Regions from separate parts of the Ancylobacter sp. TS-1 genome, predicted to be linked through region 2. Evidence: predicted binding sites of a transcription regulator. Region 2 holds the regulator's gene; each other region holds the start of a gene.
The links. Region 2 encodes PhoB, which activates phosphate uptake and scavenging genes when phosphate is short. Its sites were predicted from a motif close to TGTCATNNANCTGTCAT; they were not measured.

Region 1 (7,246 bases), 1.0 Mb from region 2:
CGACATTAATGTTTGGAGAGCTTGTGCGCCATTTTCCGCCCGGCGGGCGCGCGCCGTGCGAAACGAAAAAAGGCGCGGACGATCCCGTCCGCGCCGCGTCTCGTGCGTCGGCCGCCCCGGCAGGCCGGGACGGCGTCCTGAAAGGCTCAGATGAACCGCTTGCGAACCCGCTGGCTGATCATGTCGAGCACCGAGACCGTCAGCACCACGATGATCAGGATCGCGGCGGCCTGCGAGTAGAGGAAGCCGCGCATGGTCTCGTTGAAGGTCATGCCGATGCCGCCGCCGCCGACGATGCCGAGCACGGTCGCCGAGCGGACATTGGATTCGAAGCGGTAGAGGGCATAGGAGATCCACAGCGGCAGAACCTGCGGCAGCACGCCGTAGATCACTTCCTGCAGCCAGGTGCCGCCGGTGCCGCGAATGCCCTCGACCGGGGCCGGGTCGATGGCCTCGACGGCCTCCGAGAACAGCTTGGCGATCACGCCGGTGGTGTGGATCCACAGCGCCATCACGCCGGCGAAGGGGCCGAGGCCGACGGCGGCGATGAAGATCAGCGCGAACACCAGCTCGTTGATGGCGCGGCAGGCGTCCATCACCCGGCGGATCGGGAAGGCGACCCAGCGCGGCACCACATTGTCGGCCGAGAGGATGCCGAAGGGGATGCCGACAATCACGGCCAGCAGGGTGCCCCAGATGGCGATCGCCAGCGTTTCCAGCATGGCGTTGAGATAGACGTCCCAGTCGGTGAAGTCGGGACGCAGGAAGTCGGCGCCGAGGGTGGCCATGTTGCCGGCGTCGCGCATGAGCTGGGCCGGGTTCATCTCCGCCTCGTGCCAGGAGAACACCAGCAGCACCACCAGCAGGGCGCCGAGGGCGAGGCGCGTCAGGCGGGTGAGGAGCGGCGTCACCGGCGGGGCCGGCAGAGCGCGCTCAGCGGCGCGGTGGGCGGTACGCTCGGCTTCGGTGGCGAACATGGCGGTGTCCCTGTCGTCGGCACGGCCGCGGCGTCGCGGCGGCAAGGAGGGCGGATTCCGAGGGCGTATTTCGAGGGCGGTTCTCGATGGCGGGGCTGTGCCGGCCGCCTCTCGCGGCGATCCCGGAGGCGGCCCTGTCGGCCGCTCCGGGATCGGGATCGGATCGCGAGGAAGAGGACGGGCGGCGCGCAGGCCGCCCGTCGCAGCTCACATGCTGGGGAGCTTCTTCTGCTGCTCTTCGAGAGCGGCGAGCTTGGCGTCGATGTCCTTGATCTTCGCGGCCTTCTCGTCAGCCGAGAGCTTGTCGTCGTTCTGGGCCTTGACCTTGGCCTTGAACAGTTCGAGCTGGCGAACCGGGATCAGCTGGGCGTCGGAAGAGGCGAGGAAGGGACCCCAGCCGTCCGAGGTCTTGGCGAGCACGGCGCGGGCATGCTCGATCTCTTCCGGCGTGCCGTTGCGGCCATAGGTCATGAAGAAGGTGTAGATCTTGGCCTTGAGGTCAGCCGGCAGATCCTTGCGCCACACGATCGGGTCGCCGGCGATCAGCGGCGAGCGCCACACTTCCTTGATCTTGGCGGCTTCGGCCGGACGGGTCGACTGGAGGCGCGACACGTTCTCGGTGTTGTTGGTGGCGAAGTCGACCTGCTTGTTGGCGACCGACAGCAGGTTGGCTTCATGGTTGCCGGCCACGACGCGCTTGTAGCACTTGTTCGGGTCGACATTGTTCAGCGCGAAGACGTAGTAGCTCGGCACCAAGAAGCCCGAGGTGGAGTTCGGGTCGCCATTGCCGAAGTTGTAGCCCTTCGAGCAGTCCAGGACGTCCTTGAGCTCGTTGATGTCGTTGCGGTCGACGTTGGTGACGATCAGCGAGTAGTAGCCCGAGGAACCGTCCGGCTTGGCGGTCTTCACGAACACTTCGCCGCCCGCGCGGTCCACCGCTTCCATGGCCGACTTGTTGCCGTACCACGCCACGTCGACCTTCTTGAAGCGCATGCCCTCGATCACGCCGGCATAGTCGCCGACGAAGAAGGGCTTCACCGGAATGCCGATGGCCTTTTCCATGTCCTTGATCAGCGGCTCGAAGCTCTTGGCGAGGTTGGCCGAGGACTCGGTCGAGATGAAGCCGAAGTTCAGTTCCTTGATCTCTTCGGCGGCGCGGGCCGGGGCGCTCGCGAGGGCGGCCAGCGCGAGGCTGGCGGCGATCAGGCGTTTCATGGGTGTGCTCCTGTCAGGAAACGGTCTGGGAGGGGGCAGCGGCATCGGCGGGAACCGGCACCACGAACTGGCTGGGAAGGATCAGCTCCTCGGCGCTGGCGCCGTAGAGCTCGGTCAGGAAGGCCGCGTTGATCTGCGCGGCGGGGCCGTCGAACACGACGCGCCCGGCATTCATCGCGATGACGCGGTCGAAATAGGCGGTGGCGTAGTCCACCTGATGCAGCGACACGACCAGCGCGATGCCGTGGTCGCGGCTCAGCGTCACCAGCGTGTCCATCACCCGCTTGGCGCTCTTGGGGTCGAGCGAGGCGATCGGCTCGTCGGCGAGCACGAGGCGGGCGCCCTGCACCAGCGCGCGGGCGATGGCGACGCGCTGCTGCTGGCCGCCGGAAAGCTCGCGGGCACGCTTGGCGGCGTGCTGGGCGATGCCGACCTCGGCGAGTGCGGCATAGGCTGTGCGCTTCTCGTCGGCATTGAACAGGCCGAGCGTGCCGCGCAGCACGTTGATCCGGCCGAGCACGCCGACCAGCACGTTGGTCATGACGCTGAGCCGGCCGGCAAGTGCGAACTGCTGGAAGACGAGGCCGATATTGCGGCGCGCCGCGCGCACCTCAGAGGCCAGGCGGCCGCCTTCCTGTACCTTGAGGCCGAAGGCGTGCACCGCGCCGGTGCCGTTACCCTGCGCATCGGCCAGGATCAGCCCGGAGGCGAGGCGGATCAGCGTCGACTTGCCGGAGCCCGAGGCGCCGATCAGCGCCACGCGCTCGCCCTCCCGGATCAGGATCGAGACGTTGTCCACGGCGCGCATGGCGCCATAGGTCTTGCTGACCCGGTCGAGTTGCAGCGCCGCCGCCATCGGAACTCCTGCCGGCTGTTGAAGACCGGCTTGGGTTAACGGCGCGCCGTGACGAGTGGATGAAGGTGACATTACAGTTCGATGACGGCGCGCAATGCCGCATGCCGCGCCGCTTTGCGCGGGTTGGCGGTCCGGCCGCCCGCACGCGCGCCGCATTCACGGGATTCGCCTGCGTTTTCAATCCGCCCGTGTCGTCGTCCCGGGGAACGCTCTCCGGCCGGCCGCAACGCGGGAGGTAACGGGCACCCGCGCGATTGCGGGCGGGACGGGTCTCGTACCTTCGTTGACTTCGCCCGCGCGCCGTCGTCACACTTCCGCGATGGCTGGCAGACCGGCGGCAGGGGGATTCGATGTACTACGCGCTTATTGTGCTGACGATGGTGGTGGCGCCGGTCATCAGCATCGGCGCCGAGTTCGGCAGCATCACCAGCCTTGGCGGCTTCGTCGTCGCCGCCACCAAATGGTTCGCCTTCTGGGCGGTCGGCGTGCGGCTGCTGCTGGCCGGCGTCTCGCAGATCCTCAAGCCCGGCTTCACGCTGAAGACCATCCTCGGCGTCGAGGCGCCGCATGCCCATGTCATCGTGCAGGAGCTTGGCTTCGCAAATGTCTCCATCGGCCTCGCCGGCCTGCTGTCGATCGTCTTCTCGATCTGGGCGCTGCCGGTCGCCTTCATCGGCGGCCTGTTCCTCGGCCTCGCCGGCCTCAACCACATGCGGCGCCCGGACCGGGGCCTGCGCGAGAACGTGGCGATGATCTCCGACCTGTGGGCCGCCGGCGTCTTGCTCGCGGTGTTCGTGTTCAGCCTGTTCTGAGCGCGAACTGTGCGCGCAGCCAGCCGGCGGCGCGCACAAGCCCGGCACGCCCATCGGCAAGCCGGGCGGCCCACAGCATCCACGCATGGATCATGTGCGGCCACACCTCCAGCACCACCGGCACCTCGGCGGCACCGAGCGCGCGGGCAATGCTCACCGCATCGTCCAGCAGCCCCTCGCTGGAGCCCACCTGGACCAGCGTCGGCGGCAGTCCGGCAAGGTCGGCGAAGAGCGGCGAGACCGCCGGATCGCGCGCATCGCGCCCCGCCAGAAAGGCTTGCGCCAGCCCGGCGAGATAGTCTCGGCTGATCAGCGGATCGACCGCCGCTTTGCTGTCAAGCGTGGCGCCGCTCATCGTCAGGTCGGTCCAGGGCGAGACCAGCCAGGCGGCGGCAGGCATTTCCTCCCCTGCCTCGCGCAGGGCTATCAGCGTGGCGAGCGTCAGATTGCCGCCGGCGCTGTCGCCGCCGATCGCGATGGCCTCCGCCGCATAGCCCTGCGCCCGCAGGAAACGCCAGGCGGCGAGAGCGTCGTCGAGCGCGGCGGGATAGGGGTGCTCCGGCGCCAGCCGGTAGCCGATGGCGAGGGTGCGGATGCCCGCCTGCCTGCCGAAGGCACCCACCATCGCCCGATGGCTGCGGATCGAGCCCGAGCAGTAGCCGCCGCCGTGGAAATACAGCAGGACGCGCGTCGCGTCGCTCCCCGGCGCCAGCGACCATTCGGCCGGCAGCCCCTCAAGGTCGACAGGCGTGAACGCGACGTCATCGGGCGGCCGGTCGATGGCGCAGATGTCGTCCATCCGCTGCCGCCGCTCCGCCCAGCTTGTCGGGCGCGGCTGGCCCACGAAGAGTTGCCTCAGTTCGTCGATGTCGCTGGCCATTCGATCCCCCAGGCGCCAATGCTCGCCGCCCCGCTATTTCGGCCGGAACCCGACATAGCCGCCCTCGCCGTCGAACAGCACGTCGAAGCCGTTGAGCAGATGGTAGCTGGTGTTCACGAAGGCCGCCCGGTCGGACACGCGCAGATGCACGGCGCTCGGCGCCATCGGGGAGCCGTCGCCGACCGCGAAGCTGTAGAGCGGAAAGGCCGCCTCGCCCGCCCCGACACTCACCGCGACCTGCGTGCCGGGTGCCAGCGTGCCGGGTGCCAATGTACGCTGCGCTCCTGCCGCCTGCCCGGGCGGCACGGTCATGAACATCGCCGACACGCCGGTATCGACCAGCACCGAGCCGCAGGCCGGCGGCGTGGCTCCGTTGAGCGAGATGCAGGCCGGCGTCGGCTTCCAGTCGGTGCCGTCGGCGTTGCGCTCCAGCTTGAGATAGCGGAACACGCCGCGCGTATTGGCGGCGGTGAGCCCCACATGCACCCCCTCGCGGGTGAGCACATAGCCCTGCCGGCGCGGGCCCTCGCCGCCGGCGACATTGAGCAGCGGGTTCTTGTCCGGGGTGCTCTGGCTCTGGCGGTCGCCCTCGCGGGCGAAGCCGACGCCGACCATGGCGATGTTGCGCGGGCTGGTGGTCGGCGCGCAGCTTCGCGCGGTGTCGAGGCACTGGACCTCGGTCACGACGAGCACCGGCAGCGGGGCGGTCGTCACGCTCGCGCCCTCGCGCCCGCTCAGCGTCACCGGCATCACGACCCACTGGCCCAGCATCACCCGGCCCGAACTCGTATAGGTCAGCTTCGCCGGCCCCTGCGAGGGGAACTGCTCGAAGCCGGGCACGAATTCGGCGGCGACGACGATGCCGGTCGAGCCGGAATCGATCTCGGCCCGCAGGGTGCGCCCGCCAAGGGAGAGGCCGATGCGCGGCACGCCGTCGATCTCGCCGGGCACGGCGTTGAGGTAGCGCAGGAACAGCCCCTCGCGATAGGGCGTGTAGTCCGGCCCCTGCTGCGCCGACGCCGGGTCCGCCGCGAGAAGGACGGCGAGCGCCGCCGCCGGAAGGGTCGCCAGAAGCCGGAAGAGCATGCGCGCCTCACATATTGGGGTAGTTCGGTCCGCCGCCGCCCTCGGGCGCCACCCAGGTGATGTTCTGGTTGGGGTCCTTGATGTCGCAGGTCTTGCAGTGCACGCAGTTCTGCGCGTTGATCACATAGCGCGCGCCCGCACCGTTTCCATCCGCCTCCACCCATTCATAGACGCCCGCCGGGCAGTAGCGGGCGGACGGGCCGCCATAGACGTCGTGCTCGGAGGCTTTCTGCAGGGCGGGGTCCGCCACCTTCAGGTGAATGGGCTGGTCCTCCTCGTGATTGGTGTTCGACAGGAACACCGAGGAGAGCCGGTCGAAGGAAACGACGCCATCGGGCTTGGGGTAGGCGATCGGCTTCGTCTCCGCCACCGGCTTCAGCGTGGCGTGGTCGGGCTTGCCGTGCTTCAGCGTGCCGAACAGCGAGAAGCCGAGCAGAGTGTTGGTCCACATGTCGAGCCCGCCGAGCGCGATGCCCAGATAGGTACCGAACTTGGACCACAGCGGCTTGGCGTTGCGCACCTTCCACAGGTCGCGCCCGATGTCCGAGCCGCGCCAGCCGGCCTCGTAGCCTTCCAGCACGTCGTGCTGGCGGCCGGCGGCCAGCGCGCCCGCCACGTCCTCGGCAGCGAGCATGCCGGAAAGCACCGCGTTGTGGCTGCCCTTGATGCGCGGCACATTGACGAAGCCCGCCGCGCAGCCAACCAGCGCGCCGCCGGGGAAGACCAGCTTCGGCACCGACTGGAAGCCGCCCTCGGTGATGGCGCGCGCGCCATAGGAGATGCGCTTGCCGCCCTCCAGCGTGGGGCGCACCAGCGGGTGGGTCTTGAAGCGCTGGAACTCCTCGAAGGGCGACAGATGCGGGTTGGCGTAGTTGAGGTGGACGACGAAGCCCACCATCACCTGCCGGTCCTCCATGTGGTAGAGGAACGAGCCGCCGCCGGTGGCGGAATCCAGCGGCCAGCCGAAGGAATGCTGCACCAGTCCCGGCCGGTGCTGCTCGGCCGACACCGTCCACAATTCCTTGAGCCCGATGCCGAATTTCTGCGGCTCGCGCCCCTCGCCGAGCCCGTAGCGGGCGATGAGCTGCCGGGTGAGCTGGCCGCGCGCGCCCTCGGCGAACAGCGTGTATTTCGCGCGAAGCTCCATGCCGCGCGTGTAGCGGTCGGTCATCTCGCCGTCGCGGCCTATCCCCATGTCGCCGGTGGCGATGCCGACGACCGCGCCGTCCTCGAAGAGAACCTCGCTCGCGGCGAAGCCGGGATAGATCTCGACGCCAAGCGCCTCGGCCTTCGCCGCCAGCCAGCGGCAGACATTGCCGAGCGAGCCGATATAGGCACCGTGATTGCCCATCAGCGGCGGCAGCAGCGCATTCGGCAGCCGCAGCGCGCCCGCCGGCCCGAGGAAATAGAAGCGGTCGTC
Region 2 (7,246 bases):
TCGAGTGGCTCGGTCCGCTGCCGCTGATCGGCGCGCTGTTCCAGGGCCCGCCGCTCGGCGCCGGCATGCTGACCGCCGGCCTGATCATGGCGATCATGATCCTGCCCTTCATCACCGCGATGTTCGTCGAGGTGCTGGAATCGGTGCCGCCGATGATCAAGGAATCCGCCTACGGCGTCGGCGCCACCACCTATGAGGTCTACCGCAACGTCTCGGTGCCCTATGGCCGCACCGCCATGGTCGGCGCCGTCATGCTCGGCCTTGGCCGCGCGCTGGGCGAGACGATGGCCGTGACCTTCGTCATCGGCAACGCCACGCGCATGTCCGCCTCGCTGTTCGCACCGGGCGCCACCATCGCCTCGACCATCGCCAACGAGTTCCCCGAGGCCTCGACCGGCTCGCTCAAGCTGCAGGCTCTGCTGCAGCTCGGTTTCATCCTTTTCGTCATCTCCTTCATCGTGCTTGCGCTCTCGCGCATGCTGGTGCGGACCAAGGGTTGAGCGGAGAAATCATCATGGCATCGCTCGCCCGCCGTCGCGCCACCGACTACGCCGCAAAGGCGATCTCGACCGGCTTCGCCGCGCTTTCGCTCGTCTTCCTCGCCTGGATCCTGTGGACCCTCCTGGCCCGCGGATTGCCGGCCCTGGGCCCGCACGTCTTCACCCAGATCACTGCCCCGCCCGGCGCCGGCGGCGGTCTTCTCAACGCCATCGTCGGCTCGCTGATCCAGATCGGCGTCGCGCTGGCGATCGGCACGCCGGTCGGCCTGCTCTGCGGCACCTTCCTGGCCGAGAACGGGCGCGGCACGCACATCGGCAACTGCGTGCGCTTCGTCAACGACGTGCTGCTCTCCGCCCCCTCGATCCTGATCGGCCTGTTCGTCTACCAGCTCCTGGTGGTGCCCTTCGGCGGCTTCTCCGGCTGGGCCGGCGCGATGGCGCTCGCCATCATCGTCATCCCGGTCGTGGTGCGCACGACGGAGGACATGCTGAACCTGGTGCCGATCGGCCTGCGCGAGGCGGCCTTCGCCCTCGGCGCGCCGCAGTGGAAGGTCGTCACCTTCATCACCTGGCGCGCGGCCCGCGCCGGCATCGTCACCGGCATCCTGCTGGCGGTCGCCCGCGCGGCCGGCGAGACGGCGCCGCTGCTGTTCACCTCGCTCGGCAATAACGGGTGGTCGATCAGCCTCAACGCGCCGATGGCCAGCCTGCCGATCGCGATCTACCAATATGCTGCCAGCCCCTTCGAGGACTGGGTCGCGCTCGCCTGGGCGGGTGCCCTCATCATCACCGTCGGGGTTCTGACCCTGAACATCCTTTCCCGCCTCGTCCTGGCGAAGATGAAGTGAGACGGACCATGAACTTCGCACCCGAAACGTCGATCGACATCGCCTCCGCCGTCAACCGCGCCACCGCGCCGTCGGCCGAGTCCAAGCTCAAGGTCGAGAAGCTCAATTTCTACTACGGCGACAACCACGCGCTGAAGAACATCAACTTCGAGATCCCCGAGAAGCGCGTTACCGCGATGATCGGGCCCTCGGGCTGCGGCAAGTCCACCCTGCTGCGCATCTTCAACCGCATGTATCAGCTCTATCCGGGCCAGCGCGCGGAAGGGAAGATCCTGTTCGACGGTCTCGACCTGCTCGGCAAGGATCTGGATTCGACCGTCGTGCGCTCGCGCATCGGCATGGTGTTCCAGAAGCCGACGCCGTTCCCGATGTCGATCTACGACAACATCGCCTTCGGCGTGAAGCTGCATGAGCGCCTGTCCAAGTCGCAGATGGACGAGCGCGTCGAGTGGTGCCTGCGCAAGGCCGCGATCTGGGAGGAGACCAAGGACCGTCTCCACACCTCGGCGCTCGGCATGTCGGGCGGCCAGCAGCAGCGCCTGTGCATCGCCCGCACCATCGCGGTGCGCCCGGAAGTGATCCTGCTCGACGAGCCCACCTCGGCGCTCGACCCGATCTCGACCTCGAAGATCGAGGACCTGATCGACGAGCTGAAGCAGGAATTCACCATCGTCATCGTGACGCACAACATGCAGCAGGCGGCCCGCTGCGCCGACATCACCTCGTTCTTCTATCTCGGCGAACTGATCGAAGTCGGTCCCTCCGCCGAAATCTTCACCAATCCGCGCGAGGCCCGCACCCGGGACTACATCACCGGCCGCTTCGGCTGAGCCAGCGACGAGAGAGGCTACCCCCATGACCGACCATATCGTCTCGTCGTTCGATACCGACCTCAAGGAACTCGGCCGCCGCGTCGTCGAGATGGGCGGGCAGTCCGAGCGCCTCGTCGCCGACTCCGTCCAGGCGCTGGTCAAGCGCGATTCCGAACTGGCCCAGAAGGTGATCGTGCTCGACGGCCCGGTCGACCTGCTCCAGCGCGAGATCGAGGAAAAGGCGGTTCTCACCATCGCCCGCCGCCAGCCGCTGGCCGGCGACCTGCGCGAGATCGTCGCCGCGATGCGCATCGCCAACGACCTCGAGCGCATTGGCGACCTCGCCAAGAACACCGCCAAGCGCGTGCTGGCGCTCACCGGCGAGTTCCACCCGCAGAAGCTGGTGCGCGGCGTGGAGCACATGTCGGGCATCGTGCTCGAGCAGCTCAAGATGGTGCTGGATTCCTATGCCAGCCGCGACGCGGCCCGCGCGCTCGACGTCTGGCAGCGCGACGGCGAGGTCGACGTGCTCTACACCTCGCTGTTCCGCGAACTCCTCACCTACATGATGGAGGATCCGCGCAACATCTCGCTGTGCACGCACCTGCTGTTCTGCGCCAAGAACATCGAGCGCATCGGCGACCACGCCACCAACATCGCCGAGACGGTGCATTACCTGACCACCGGCCAGCTGCTCACCGAGGAGCGGCCGAAGCAGGACACCAGCAGCCTGACCAGCGTGGCCTTCCCGGCCTGAGGCCCGTCCCGGGACGAACCCCGGGGCGACGAGCGATCGGATAGCAGACCATGCCCACCAATATTCTGATCGTGGAGGATGAGGAGCCCCTCACCCTCCTGCTCCGCTACAATCTGGAATCGGAAGGCTACGCGGTCGACAGCGTCGGCCGCGGCGACGAGGCGGAGACCCGCCTGCGCGAGAGCGTGCCGGACCTGCTCATCCTCGACTGGATGCTGCCCGGCCTCTCCGGCATCGAGCTGTGCCGGCGCCTGCGGGCCCGGCCCGAGACCGAGCGCATGCCGATCCTCATGCTCACCGCGCGCGGCGAGGAGACCGAGCGCGTGCGCGGCCTCGCCACCGGCGCCGACGACTATGTGGTGAAGCCCTTCTCCGTGCCCGAGCTGGTGGCCCGGGTGCGGGCGCTGCTGCGCCGGGCCAAGCCCGAGCACATCTCGACCCTGCTGCGTGCCGGCGACATCGAACTGGACCGCGAGACCAAGCGCGTGCATCGCGCCGGCCGTGAACTTCATCTCGGCCCCACCGAGTTCCGGCTGCTGGAGTTCCTCATGCAGTCGCCGGGCCGCGTCTATTCGCGCGAGCAGCTTCTCGACGGCGTGTGGGGGCAGGACGTCTATATCGACGAGCGCACCGTGGACGTGCATGTCGGCCGACTGCGCAAGGCGCTCAACCGCCCGCGCCAGCCCGACCCGATCCGCACCGTGCGCGGCTCCGGCTATTCCTTCAACGAGATGTTCGCCCGCGCGCATTGAGCGGGGCGACGATGCCGGGCCGCCACCGTCGCCCAAGCTACCGTCGCCCCGGACGGTCAGGCGCGGGTGATCGACAGCCCGCCATCGACCAGATGGGCGGTGCCCGAGACGAAGGAAGAGTCGTCCGAGGCGAGGTAGAGCACCGAGCGTGCCAGTTCCTCCGGTTTGGCGACCCTCTTCAGCGCATGCAGGCCGGTGACGAAAGCCTGCGCTTCCGGCGTGTCGTTGGCCTCGCGGAACATGTCGGTCTCCACCGCGCCGGGCAGGATCGCGTTCACCCGGATAGCCTGCGGCCCGAACTCGGCGGCCAGCGCCTGGGTGAGGCCGATCAGCCCGGATTTGGAGGCGGCATAGGCGGCGAGGCCGGGAAACGCCGCCGTGTAGCCGACGAAGGTCGAGGTGAAGATCACCGAGCCGCCGCCGGTCTTCAGCATCTCGCCGATCTGATGCTTGGCGCCGAGGAAGGAGCCGGTGAGGTTCACCGCCAGCGTGTCCTCCCACCCCTTGGCCGAGACGCCGGTGCTGGGGCCCTTTTCGCCGAGCGTGCCGGCATTGTTGACGGCGATGTCGAGCCGGCCGAACCGCTCCACCGCCAGGGCCGCCAGCGCGCGGTCATAGTCCTCGTCGCGCACGTCGCCGGCGAGCACCGCCGCCGTGCCGCCGGCCGCGACGATCTCCGCCGCCAGCGCGTCGAGCTCGGCCTGCCGCCGGGCACCCAGCACCAGCTTCGCCCCCTCGCGGGCGAACAGCACCGCCGTCGCCCGGCCGATGCCGGCACTGGCGCCGGCGATCAGTGCCACCTTTCCATCAAGACGTCCCATCTATGTCTCCTCGCAATGTCCAAGACCGCCCATGGCGGCGCGTCGGCGAGTAGTATGGTGATAACGTCGTGTTCGGATTAGCCTGCAAACGGCGGAAATCGTGTCCGGAGAAACCGAACGATGAAACTCGACGGCATTGCCGCCTTCGTCGCCATCGCCGAGGCGGGCTCGATCAGCGAGGCGGCCCGCCGGCTGCGGCTGGCGAAGTCCGTGGTGAGCGACCGGCTGGCGCAGCTCGAACGGCAGCTCGGCGCAAGGCTGGTGCATCGCTCGACACGCCGCCTGACGCTGACCGAGGACGGTCTCGTTTTTCTGGAGCTGGCGTCGCAGTCCCTACGCGGTCTCGAGGAGGCGGCCGCCACGCTCGCCGAGCGGCGCGGGACGCTTTCCGGCCCGCTGCGCCTCTCGGCGCCGGTGTCGCTGACCGCCCTTCATCTCGGCCCCGCGCTCTACCCGTTCCTGCGCCGCCATCCGCAGATCGACCTGACCATCGAGCTGGACGACCGCGTCGTCGATGCGCAGGCCGAGGGCTATGATGGCGTTGTGCGACACGATCCGATGCGCGACAGCCCGCTGACCGCCTGGATTCTCGCGCGCAGCCGGCGCGTGCTGGTCGCCTCGCCCGACTATGTCGAGCGCAACGGGGCGCCGGGCAATCTCGCGGAACTCGAGGACCATCGCGGCATCTTCTACACCCATCGCGGCATCGCCGACTGGCGCTTCGAGGTGGGGGAGAAGGCCGTGCAGGTGCGCGGCCGGCCGGGGCTGCGGGTCAACAACGGCGTGGTGATGCGCGACGCCGCCATCGCCGGGCTCGGCATCACGCTGCTGCCGCTGTTCATCGCCGGGCCGGACATCCGGGCGGGTACGCTCAGGGTGGTCGATGTCGGCGCCGAACCGGAAGCCGAGTTCATCTATGTCGCGCATCCCGAGGGGCGCCGCCCCTCGACCAAGCTGCGCGCTCTGGCCGACTGCCTGCGCGAGGCTTTCGGCGATCCGCCCTATTGGGAAGCCGGACTCTAGGCCGGCCCGCAACGGTCCGCCTGCGGGGAACCGAGCCCGGCGGTGTTATTCCGCCGGCCGGTTGTCGCCCTTCCTCGGCCAGTTGTGCGAGAGCACGAAGTCGGCGATGCGCGGGGCGATCTCGGCGCGGAAGCGCGAGCCGTTGAACACGCCGTAATGGCCGACCGTCGGCTGGAGATAATGCGCCTTCTTGTCGTCGGGCAGGTTCGAGCACAGCCGGTGCGCCGCCCGCGTCTGGCCGACGCCGGAGATGTCGTCATTCTCGCCCTCGACGGTCAGCAGCGCGACGTTGCGGATCTTCGAGGGATCGACCTTCTCGCCGCGATGGGTCATCTGGCCCTTCGGCAGCGACTGGTCGATGAACACGGTCTGCAGCGTTTGCAGATAATATTCCGCCGGCAGGTCCATGACCGAGAGATACTCGTCGTAGAACTCCCGGTGCTTGGCGGCGGAATCGCCGTCGCCCTTCACCAGATGGCCGAACATGTCGGCATGGGCGCGCAGATGGCGCTCCAGATTCATCGACATGAAGCCGTGCAGTTGCAGGAAGCCGGGATAGACCTGCCGCATGACGCCGGCATTCGGCCACGGCACGGTGGTGATCACGTTGCGGCGGAACCAGTCGATCTCGCGGCCATGGGCGAAGATGTTCACCGCCGTCGGGCTCTCGCGCGTGTCGATCGGCCCGCCCATCAGCACCATGGAGGCGGGCACGCTCGGGTCGTCCATCGCCTCCATCCGCGCGACGGCGGCCAACACCGGCACCGCCGGCTGGCAGACCGCCAGCGCGTGGACCCCGCCGCCGAGGTGGCGGAAGATCTCGATCAGATAGTCGATATAGTCGTCAAGGTCGAAGCGGCCCTCGGCCATCGGCACGTTGCGGGCGTCTTCCCAGTCGGTGACATAGATGTCGTGGGTGGGCAGCAGCGTCTGCACCGTGCCGCGCAGCAGCGTCGCGTAATGGCCGGAGAGCGGGGCGACGACCAGCATGCGCGGCTGCGGGCGGCGCGGCGCGTGCGGAAAGTCGCGCTTGAAATGCAGCAGCCGGCAGAAGGGCCGCTGCCACACCGTCTCGATCTCGACGGGAACATGGGTGGCGCCCACCACCGTCTCGGTGATGCCCCAGTCCGGCTTGCCGTAACGCCGCGTCGTGCGCTCGAACATCTCGAACGAGGCCGACATGGTCTTGCCGAAGCCGGTATGGGACAGCGGGTTGGCCGGGTTGCGGTAGAACAGCCGGCCGGCATCGGCCATCACGCGCAGCGGGTCGAGCGCGGCATGGCCCATCTCGAACATCCAGTAAAGCGGCTTGGAAAGCGACGAGGCCGTATCGATCGCCGCTGCGGGCGCTGCCACCGCCTCGGCCGCGTCGGGCACGTCTCCGAATACGCCGATCGCCATGAATACCTCCTGTGTCGGCCCCGTCGCGCATCTCCTCGCCGGGCCCGCTCTTCTTGTGCGTTGCAGCATAGATAGGCTCTTTCGCGGCGCCGTCAACGAGGACGCGCTCTCGCCCTCCGGTCGCCTCTGCGGCTATAGAGGGTCGGATGGCGCCGTTCCGGCGCCGGGGACGGGGCAGGTTCATGTCGCTCTCGCTCGACCATCCCATCGGCGAACGCTTCTTCGGGCTGCGGCTCGATACCCTCATCCGCCTGCGTTGGCTGGCGATTTCGGGCCAGACCCTGGCCATCGTGGTCGTCCAGTGGCTGTTCGGCCTGCCGCTGCCGATCGGC
Region 3 (7,246 bases), 380 kb from region 2:
GATGTCGTCGGAGGATTCCTTGATGGCGACGAAGCGCTTGTCCTTCGCCAGATCGGCCATCACCTCGACGGTGACGTCGACGCGGTAGGCGACGCGGTTCGAATAGATCATCACCGGCAGGTCGGCGGCCTCGGCGATGGACGAGAGGGTGGCCACCGTCTCCTTGTGGTTGGTGTGGTAGACGAGGCTCGGCACCACCATGAGGCCGTCGGCGCCGGCCTGCGCGGCGCGCTTGGCCAGCGAGGCGCAGTCGCGCGTGGCGGAATCGGCGATGGTCATCAGCACCGGACGCTTGCCGGCCACGGACTTCGCCGTCTTCAGCACCGCGAGGCGCTCGTCATGGGAGAGCATCGGGCCCTCGCCGAGCGAGCCGTTGACGATGAGGCCGTCGACGCCGGCATCGATCTGGAAGGCGAAGCTCTTCTCCATCTCCTTGTGGTCGAGGCTGTCATCCTCGTTGAACTTCGCGGTAACGGCGGGATAGACGCCCTGCCACATGGGACTGCTCCTTGGTGCTTCGATCTGAACGGGTTCGTCTCAGAGGACGGATTTGAGGAAGTCGATGGTTTCCGGCTGCTGCGGGTTGCCGATGACCTGCGCCGGCGGGCCGATCTCGTGGATGCGCCCCTTGTGGAAGAAGGCGACGCGGTTCGACACCTCGCGGGCGAAGGCGATCTCGTGGGTGACGACGATCATCGTCATGCCCTCGGAGGAGAGCAGGCGCATCGTGTCGAGCACCTCGCCGACCAGTTGCGGGTCGAGCGCCGAGGTCACCTCGTCGAACAGCATGTAGTCGGGCGACATGGCCAGCGCGCGGGCGATGGCCATGCGCTGCTGCTGGCCGCCGGAGAGCTTGGAGGGGTAGACCTTCAGCTTCTCGGCCAGGCCGACATGGGAGAGCTTCTCGACCGCGATGGCCTCGGCCTCGGCCCGCGACTTGCCGAGCACCTTGCGCGGGGCGAGCATCACGTTCTCCAGCACGGTGAGGTGGGGGAAGGCATTCCACTGTTGAAAAACAATGCCGATCTTGCGGCGCAGCTTGTTGAGGTCGGTGCCGCGCGCATGCACGTCGGTGCCGTCGACGAGGATGCGGCCGGAATTGATCGGCTCCAGCCCGTTGATGCACATGAGCAGGGTCGACTTGCCCGAGCCGGAACCTCCGATGACGGAGACCACCTCGCCCTTCTCGACGGTCATGGTGACGCCCTTGACCACCTCGAGCGAGCCGAAGGATTTGTGGACGTCCTGGATTTCGATCGACATTTCGGTCCTCAGTCGTTCTCGCGCCAGCGCTTCTCGAGGCGTGCGCCGAGGCGGGCGATGGGGAAGCTCATCAGGAAGTAGATCAGGCCGGCGATGGAGAGCACGAAGAGCGGCTCCTGGATGCGGGTGACGATCACCTGCGAGGAGCGCAGCAATTCGACCACGCCGATCCACCACACCATGGCGGTGTCCTTCATCACGCCCAGCGTCAGGCCGATCCAGCTCGGCAGCGCCACCCGGAGCGCGATGGGGAAGACGATGGCGGTCAGGTCCTGCCAGTAGCTCATCCCGAGCGAGCGGGCGGCGCGGCGCGTGGTGGCCGGCACGGCCAGGAATCCCGAGCGCACGATCTCGGTGCAATAGGCCGACATGTAGAGCGCCAGCACCACGCAGCCGACGGTGAACGGGCTCCAGTGGATGCCGACAATGGTCTTGAAGGAGTTCGCCACCACCAGCTGGATCAGCAGCGGGATGGAGCGGAACACGTCCAGCACCGCGCCGAGCGGGGCGTTCACCCACCAGGGCGAGACCGCGCGCACCACGCCGAAGAAGACGCCCAGCAGCGTGCCGCCGATCACCGCCCAGAAGGTGAGCATCAGCGTGACGCCAGCGCCCTTCAGCATGAAGAGCAGGTCGTTGAAGGAGAAGCTGGTTTCGAACAGGGAGGAGAACATCGCGCCACCTCCCTCAGTAGCGGAACAGACGCCACGCCATCAGGCGGGCGGAGACGGTGACGAGCTTGGCGAGCAGGTAGTAGATGACGGCCGCCAGGGCGAAATACTCGAAGGTGCGGAAGGAGCGGACATTCAGCTCCTGGGTGACGCCGGTCAGGTCGTCATTGAGGCCGACGATGACGCCGAGCGAGGTCATCAGGATCGCCCAGACCATCTGGTTGGTCAGGGGATAGAACACGATGCGGAACATCTGCGGCATCACCACCAGCCGGAAGGCCTGTATCTGCCCCATGCCGAGCGAGCGGGCGGCGCGCATCTGCGTCGAGGGGACGGCGCGCAGGCCGCCGCGGAAGGTCTCGGCGAGGTAGCCGGCATTGTTGAAGGTGATGCCGGCGAGCAGGGCGACGAAGCTGTCGAGATGGATGCCGAGCGAGCCGAGGCCGAAATAGGCCATGTAGATCTGGAACAGCGCCGGCGTGTTGCGCGCCAGCTCGACCCAGCTTGCGGCGGCGCCGCGCAGCACGCGGTAGGACGAGTTGCTGGCGACCGCCAGCAGCACGGCGAAGAACACACCGAGCAGCATGGAGAGCGCGGCGATTTCGAGCGTGACCAGCGCCCCCCACAGCATGTCCGGCAGGGCGCGGAACGCAGGACGCCAGTGAAAGGTGTAATTCATGGTTCGCTCGTCGCTCGGCGGAGGCCGCAACCTGTAGTCGTCATATCACGAACGTCATCCCGGCCGGAGCCGCAGGCGCAGAGCCGGGATCGCCGTCGCGATCCCGGATACGGCCTGACGGCCGTTCCGGGATGACGGTGTCGGGAACGCTCAGCGGTAGACGCCGGGGACCGTCAGGTTGGGCGCCTCGCCGAGGCCGATCCACTTGTCGTAGAGCGCCTTGTAGCGGCCGGTGCGGACCTGCTGGTTGACGAACAGGTTGAGGTAGTTGATGAGGCCCTGCTCGTTGCGCAGCGCGATCAGCGCCACGTAGTCGATGTCGTAGGGAGCATCGCCGCCCATCATCAGGCCCTTGTACTTGCCTTCCTTCACGATCGCGGCGGCGACGGTGGAGGTGACGACGGTGGCGTCGATCTGGCCCTGGGCGAGTGCGAGGAAGACGTCGGCCTGGGTCTGGTAGCCGCGGAAGGTGGTGCCGGCGCCCCACTTCTTCACGTCGTTCTCAAGGGCGATCGCCTCGAAGGTGCCGGAGACCGAGCCGGTCTTCTTGCCCTTCAGGCTGTCGTAATCCTTGATGCCGATGCCGTCCTTGGTGAGCACGACCATCTTGAAGGCGAAGTAGGGAATGGTGAAGCCGGCGGTCTTGGCGCGCTCCAGCGTGTCGGAGGTCGAAGCGACGCCGACATCGACGCGGCCGGAGACCAGCGCCGGGATACGGTCGGGGAACGGGGTCTCGACGATCTCGGCCTTCACGCCGAGCGCCTTGGCGAGGTCGTTGCAGTAATCGACGTCGAAACCGATCGGGTTGTTGCTCGCGTCGCGCGAACCCATCGGCGGGAAGTCCAGCACCACGGCGCAGCGCAGCGTGCCGGAGGCGATGATATCGTCGAGCTTGTCGGCCTGCGCGGGCATGGCGGCGGCGAGCGTCAGCGCAGCAGCGGCCAGAATGCCGATTCCCTTAGCCATTACGGCTCTCCTCTGAAGGAAGGTTTGATTGGCTCTTAGTGGCCGTCCGGCGTCGGGCGATGAGGCGCCGTTCGGCGACGGGAGAAGCTTCCAATTTTTGGATCCAAGTTTCAATATCCTTTTTGCACTTCCTGTGCGAATTTATGCGGCAATGGGTGCCCCTCTGGTGCGCGGGCTGGTGAAAAGGCAGTCTGTGCGGGATGTTCGGCACGACGAATCGGCACCAAAGCCGGCGCGCCGGCTCGGTCTTAGGGGGTGTGAAGTGAAGGTGAGAGCCACGGACATCGCGCAGATGGCATCCGCTTCGGACGTCATTTTCGACGCGCTGCGCGAGGCGATCGCCAAGGGCGACATCGCCGAGGGGCAGACCCTGCGGCAGGACCATATCGCCCGCATGTTCAACGTCAGCCGCATCCCGGTGCGCGAGGCGCTGACGCGGCTGGAAGAGCAGGGCCTCGTCTCGACGCAGCGCTACCGCGGCGCCGTGGTCACGACCCTCTCCGCCGACGAGATCCGCGAGATCTTCGAGTTCCGCGCCGTGCTGGAGCCCGAGGTGCTGCGCTATTCGGTCGAGCGGATTTCGGCCGAGGGGCTGGAGACCGCCAAGCGCTTCGCTGATGCTTTCTCGACGGAAACCGATTCCTCGCACTGGGGCGAGCTCAACCGCCGCTTCCACTACAGCCTCTACGAGCCGTCCGGCCGTCCCTATTATCTTCAGACCATCAGCGCCGCGCTCGACCGGGTCGACCGCTATCTGCGCGCCCAGCTCGTGCTGACCTCGGGCATGGCGCGCGCGCGGCGCGAGCACCAGGGCATTCTGGACGCCTGCATCCGGCGCGACGCCGAGGCGGCGGCGCGGCTCACGCGCGAGCACATTCTCGGCGCCAGCGTGTCGCTGATCGACTTCCTTGAGCGCACGCGGGCCGAACGCGCTCTGGCCGAGCGTTCGCCTGCGGCCAATGGCGCCGGCCGCCCGCGCGACTGAGGCCCGCTCGCGGCCCACCCCGCCCTCTACCGGCCAACCCGGGGGAAAATACCTCGGTATTGCCCCAATCGTGCAACGATCGGAAATATTCGGACGTAACGCGGCAATCCGGCCGGGCGAGGTTGGCGGGGTCCGGGCGGCGGGCTTAGCGCCCAGTGCCCCCCACCAAACGCACGCACGTCGTCCGGGCACCCCTTCCAGCATCGCGTGGCCACACCCAGGGGCCTGCCCGCGCCGTCCGGCCCGGGCGGCATCGGGTTGTCGCAAGACTGTCACAGCTTCGTCGTGTTGGGCGGCGTACACAGGTCGCTGGCAGCGTTTGCCGCCATGACGCACGTGGCCGTCGGGACATCGCCGATCCTCGATCGGGCTTGATGGCGTCGCCGGTTCGCCGCGCGTGCCCGCACTCTTCGCAAGCCAGATCAGGGACGGCCCATGTCCGACGACCACTCCGACGACCACTCCGACGAGAAGCCCGAAAACACCAAGGACCAGTTCGCCCGCATCCGCGAGGAGATCGCCGACAGCTTTGACGAGGAGCTGGAGACCCAGCTCGACGAGGACTGGCTCGACGAGCTGGTCGCCGAGGGCATGGGGGAGGGCGGCGCGCCCACGCTCGACCGCAAGATCTATTTCCGCGAGCTGTTCCGCCTCCAGCACGAGCTGATCCGCCTGCAGGACTGGGTGCAGCACAAGAAGCTCAAGGTCGCGGTACTGTTCGAGGGCCGCGATTCCGCCGGCAAGGGCGGCGCGATCAAGCGCGTGACGCAGCGGCTCAACCCGCGCGTCTGCCGGGTCGTGGCGCTGCCCGCGCCGACCGAGCGCGAGCGTACCCAGTGGTACTTCCAGCGCTACGTCTCGCACCTGCCGGCCGGCGGCGAGATCGTGCTGTTCGACCGCTCCTGGTACAACCGCGCCGGTGTCGAGCGGGTGATGGGCTTCTGCAGCCCGGACGAGCTTGAGGAGTTCTTTCGCGCCGTGCCGGACTTCGAGCGCATGCTGGTGCGCTCGGGCATCATTCTCATCAAGTACTGGTTCTCGATCACCGACGAGGAGCAGGAATTCCGCTTCCGCATGCGCATCGAGGATCCGCTCAAGCAGTGGAAGCTCTCGCCCATGGATTTGCAGAGCCGCGTCCACTGGGAGGAGTACACCAAGGCGAAGGAAGAGATGCTGGAGCGGACCCACACGCCGGAAGCGCCCTGGTGGGTCGTGCAGGCGGTGGACAAGAAGAAGGCGCGCCTGAACTGCATCCAACACCTGCTGGAGCAGATTCCCTACGAGACCGTGCCCCGCCCGGACATCGTGCTGCCCGGCCGTGTGCGCCATGACGACTATCTGCGCCATCCGGTGCCGCCGGAAATGTACGTGCCGGAGGTCTACTGACCCCGACACTGTGACCCGCGGCGGCGCCGCGGGTCGACAATTCATAGACCGGCGCGATAATGATCCGCGCGATCATCGAGCCGGTCTATCATGAAACCCTACGAGCAGCGGCTGCCCTTTCATCTCGACTGGAACCTGCTGCGCACCTTCATGGTGGTGGTCGAGCAGGGCGGCATCACGCGCGCGGCCGAGTTCCTCGGCCTGCGCCAGCCCACCATATCGAGCGCGCTCAAGCGGCTGGAGGACGCGATCGGCCATCGCCTGCTCGATCGCGGCCCCAGCCATTTCGCCGTCACCGAGGCCGGCCGCATCCTCTACCAGGAGAGCCGGTCGATGTTCGAGGCGGTGTCGCAGCTGCCCGGCCTGATGAGCGTGGCCGAGGGGCGGGTGAGCGGCCATGTCAGCATCGCCATGACCAGCCACGTGGTCTCGCCGCATTTCGACGCGCTGCTGGCACGCTTCAACCGCCAGCACCCTGACGTCACCTATTCGATCTTCGTCACCGAGAGCGCCGAGGTGCTGAACCGGCTGCGCCAGAACCGCGCCACGCTCGGCCTGTGCCTGATGAGCCGGCCCGACCCCGCGCTCGCCGCCCGCGTGCTGTTCCGCGAATATTTCGGCCTGTTCTGCGGGCCGGGGCACCGGCTGTTCGGCCGCGAGGGACTGACGCTGGCGGATCTGCAGGGCGAGGATTCGGTCTCGTTCCAGACCGATGTCGAGGGTGGCTCGCTGCACTCCGTCACGCAGTTGCGCGAACTCGCCCTGCTGCGCCCGAAGCTGAAGGGCGTCTCGGCCAACCTGCCGGAAGTGCTGCGCATGATCGTCGCCGGAATCGGCGTCGGCGCGCTGCCCGTCCATGTCGCGCGCCGCGAGGTCGAGGATGGCCGGCTGTGGCGGCTTCCGCCGCATGAGGCGCTGCCGGCGGTCGACGTGTTCCGCGTCACCCACCCGCTGCGCAGCCTGAACCCGGCCGAGCGCGTGCTGGTCCAGCAGCTCGACGCGATGCTGGACGAGGTGCCGCTCGACGAGCGCTGCTACCGGGCCTGACCCCCCGCGTGCCGGCGGTGCGACATAGGCCGGCGCTATGCTCGCCATGTCCATTATCTATTTGCGCGATGATGGTGGCGCGGCCACCCTCGCATGGTGCATGGCCCAACCGTTGCGGACGCGGCGCGGGCCGAACGCAGCGAGCGCGCGATGACCAATCCTCCCCCGTCCAACCTGTTCTACCAGACCCGCCTGCGCCGGCCGATGCTGGCGCGCGGCGAGGGCGTCTATCTCTGGGACAGCGAGGGG

Region 1: a site for PhoB is predicted at 3,119-3,135, ahead of phnC (phosphonate ABC transporter ATP-binding protein). Genes of this name have one in related genera too.
Region 3: a site for PhoB is predicted at 4,824-4,840, ahead of ppk2 (polyphosphate kinase 2). Genes of this name have one in related genera too.

What each region holds. Positions count from the first base shown of each region.
Region 1 is NZ_CP045144.1:36,600-43,845, reverse strand. Features, by position in the region: gene phnE (phosphonate ABC transporter, permease protein PhnE) at 147-977, opposite strand; gene phnD (phosphonate ABC transporter substrate-binding protein) at 1,185-2,192, opposite strand; gene phnC (phosphonate ABC transporter ATP-binding protein) at 2,206-3,048, opposite strand; gene GBB76_RS00185 (hypothetical protein) at 3,399-3,860, shown strand; gene GBB76_RS00180 (alpha/beta hydrolase) at 3,847-4,740, opposite strand; gene GBB76_RS00175 (hypothetical protein) at 4,774-5,826, opposite strand; gene GBB76_RS00170 (electron transfer flavoprotein-ubiquinone oxidoreductase) at 5,834-7,246, opposite strand, start outside.
Region 2 is NZ_CP045144.1:2,980,710-2,987,955, forward strand. Features, by position in the region: gene pstC (phosphate ABC transporter permease subunit PstC) at 1-500, shown strand, start outside; gene pstA (phosphate ABC transporter permease PstA) at 515-1,348, shown strand; gene pstB (phosphate ABC transporter ATP-binding protein PstB) at 1,357-2,178, shown strand; gene phoU (phosphate signaling complex protein PhoU) at 2,204-2,917, shown strand; gene phoB (phosphate regulon transcriptional regulator PhoB) at 2,968-3,669, shown strand; gene GBB76_RS14040 (SDR family oxidoreductase) at 3,726-4,490, opposite strand; gene GBB76_RS14045 (LysR family transcriptional regulator) at 4,611-5,513, shown strand; gene GBB76_RS14050 (polyhydroxyalkanoate depolymerase) at 5,559-6,914, opposite strand; gene GBB76_RS14055 (ActS/PrrB/RegB family redox-sensitive histidine kinase) at 7,097-7,246, shown strand, end outside.
Region 3 is NZ_CP045144.1:3,360,008-3,367,253, forward strand. Features, by position in the region: gene GBB76_RS15720 (dihydrodipicolinate synthase family protein) at 1-498, opposite strand, end outside; gene GBB76_RS15725 (amino acid ABC transporter ATP-binding protein) at 538-1,263, opposite strand; gene GBB76_RS15730 (amino acid ABC transporter permease) at 1,272-1,925, opposite strand; gene GBB76_RS15735 (amino acid ABC transporter permease) at 1,951-2,613, opposite strand; gene GBB76_RS15740 (transporter substrate-binding domain-containing protein) at 2,764-3,579, opposite strand; gene GBB76_RS15745 (GntR family transcriptional regulator) at 3,872-4,564, shown strand; gene ppk2 (polyphosphate kinase 2) at 5,000-5,950, shown strand; gene GBB76_RS15755 (LysR family transcriptional regulator) at 6,041-6,997, shown strand; gene GBB76_RS15760 (aspartate aminotransferase family protein) at 7,148-7,246, shown strand, end outside.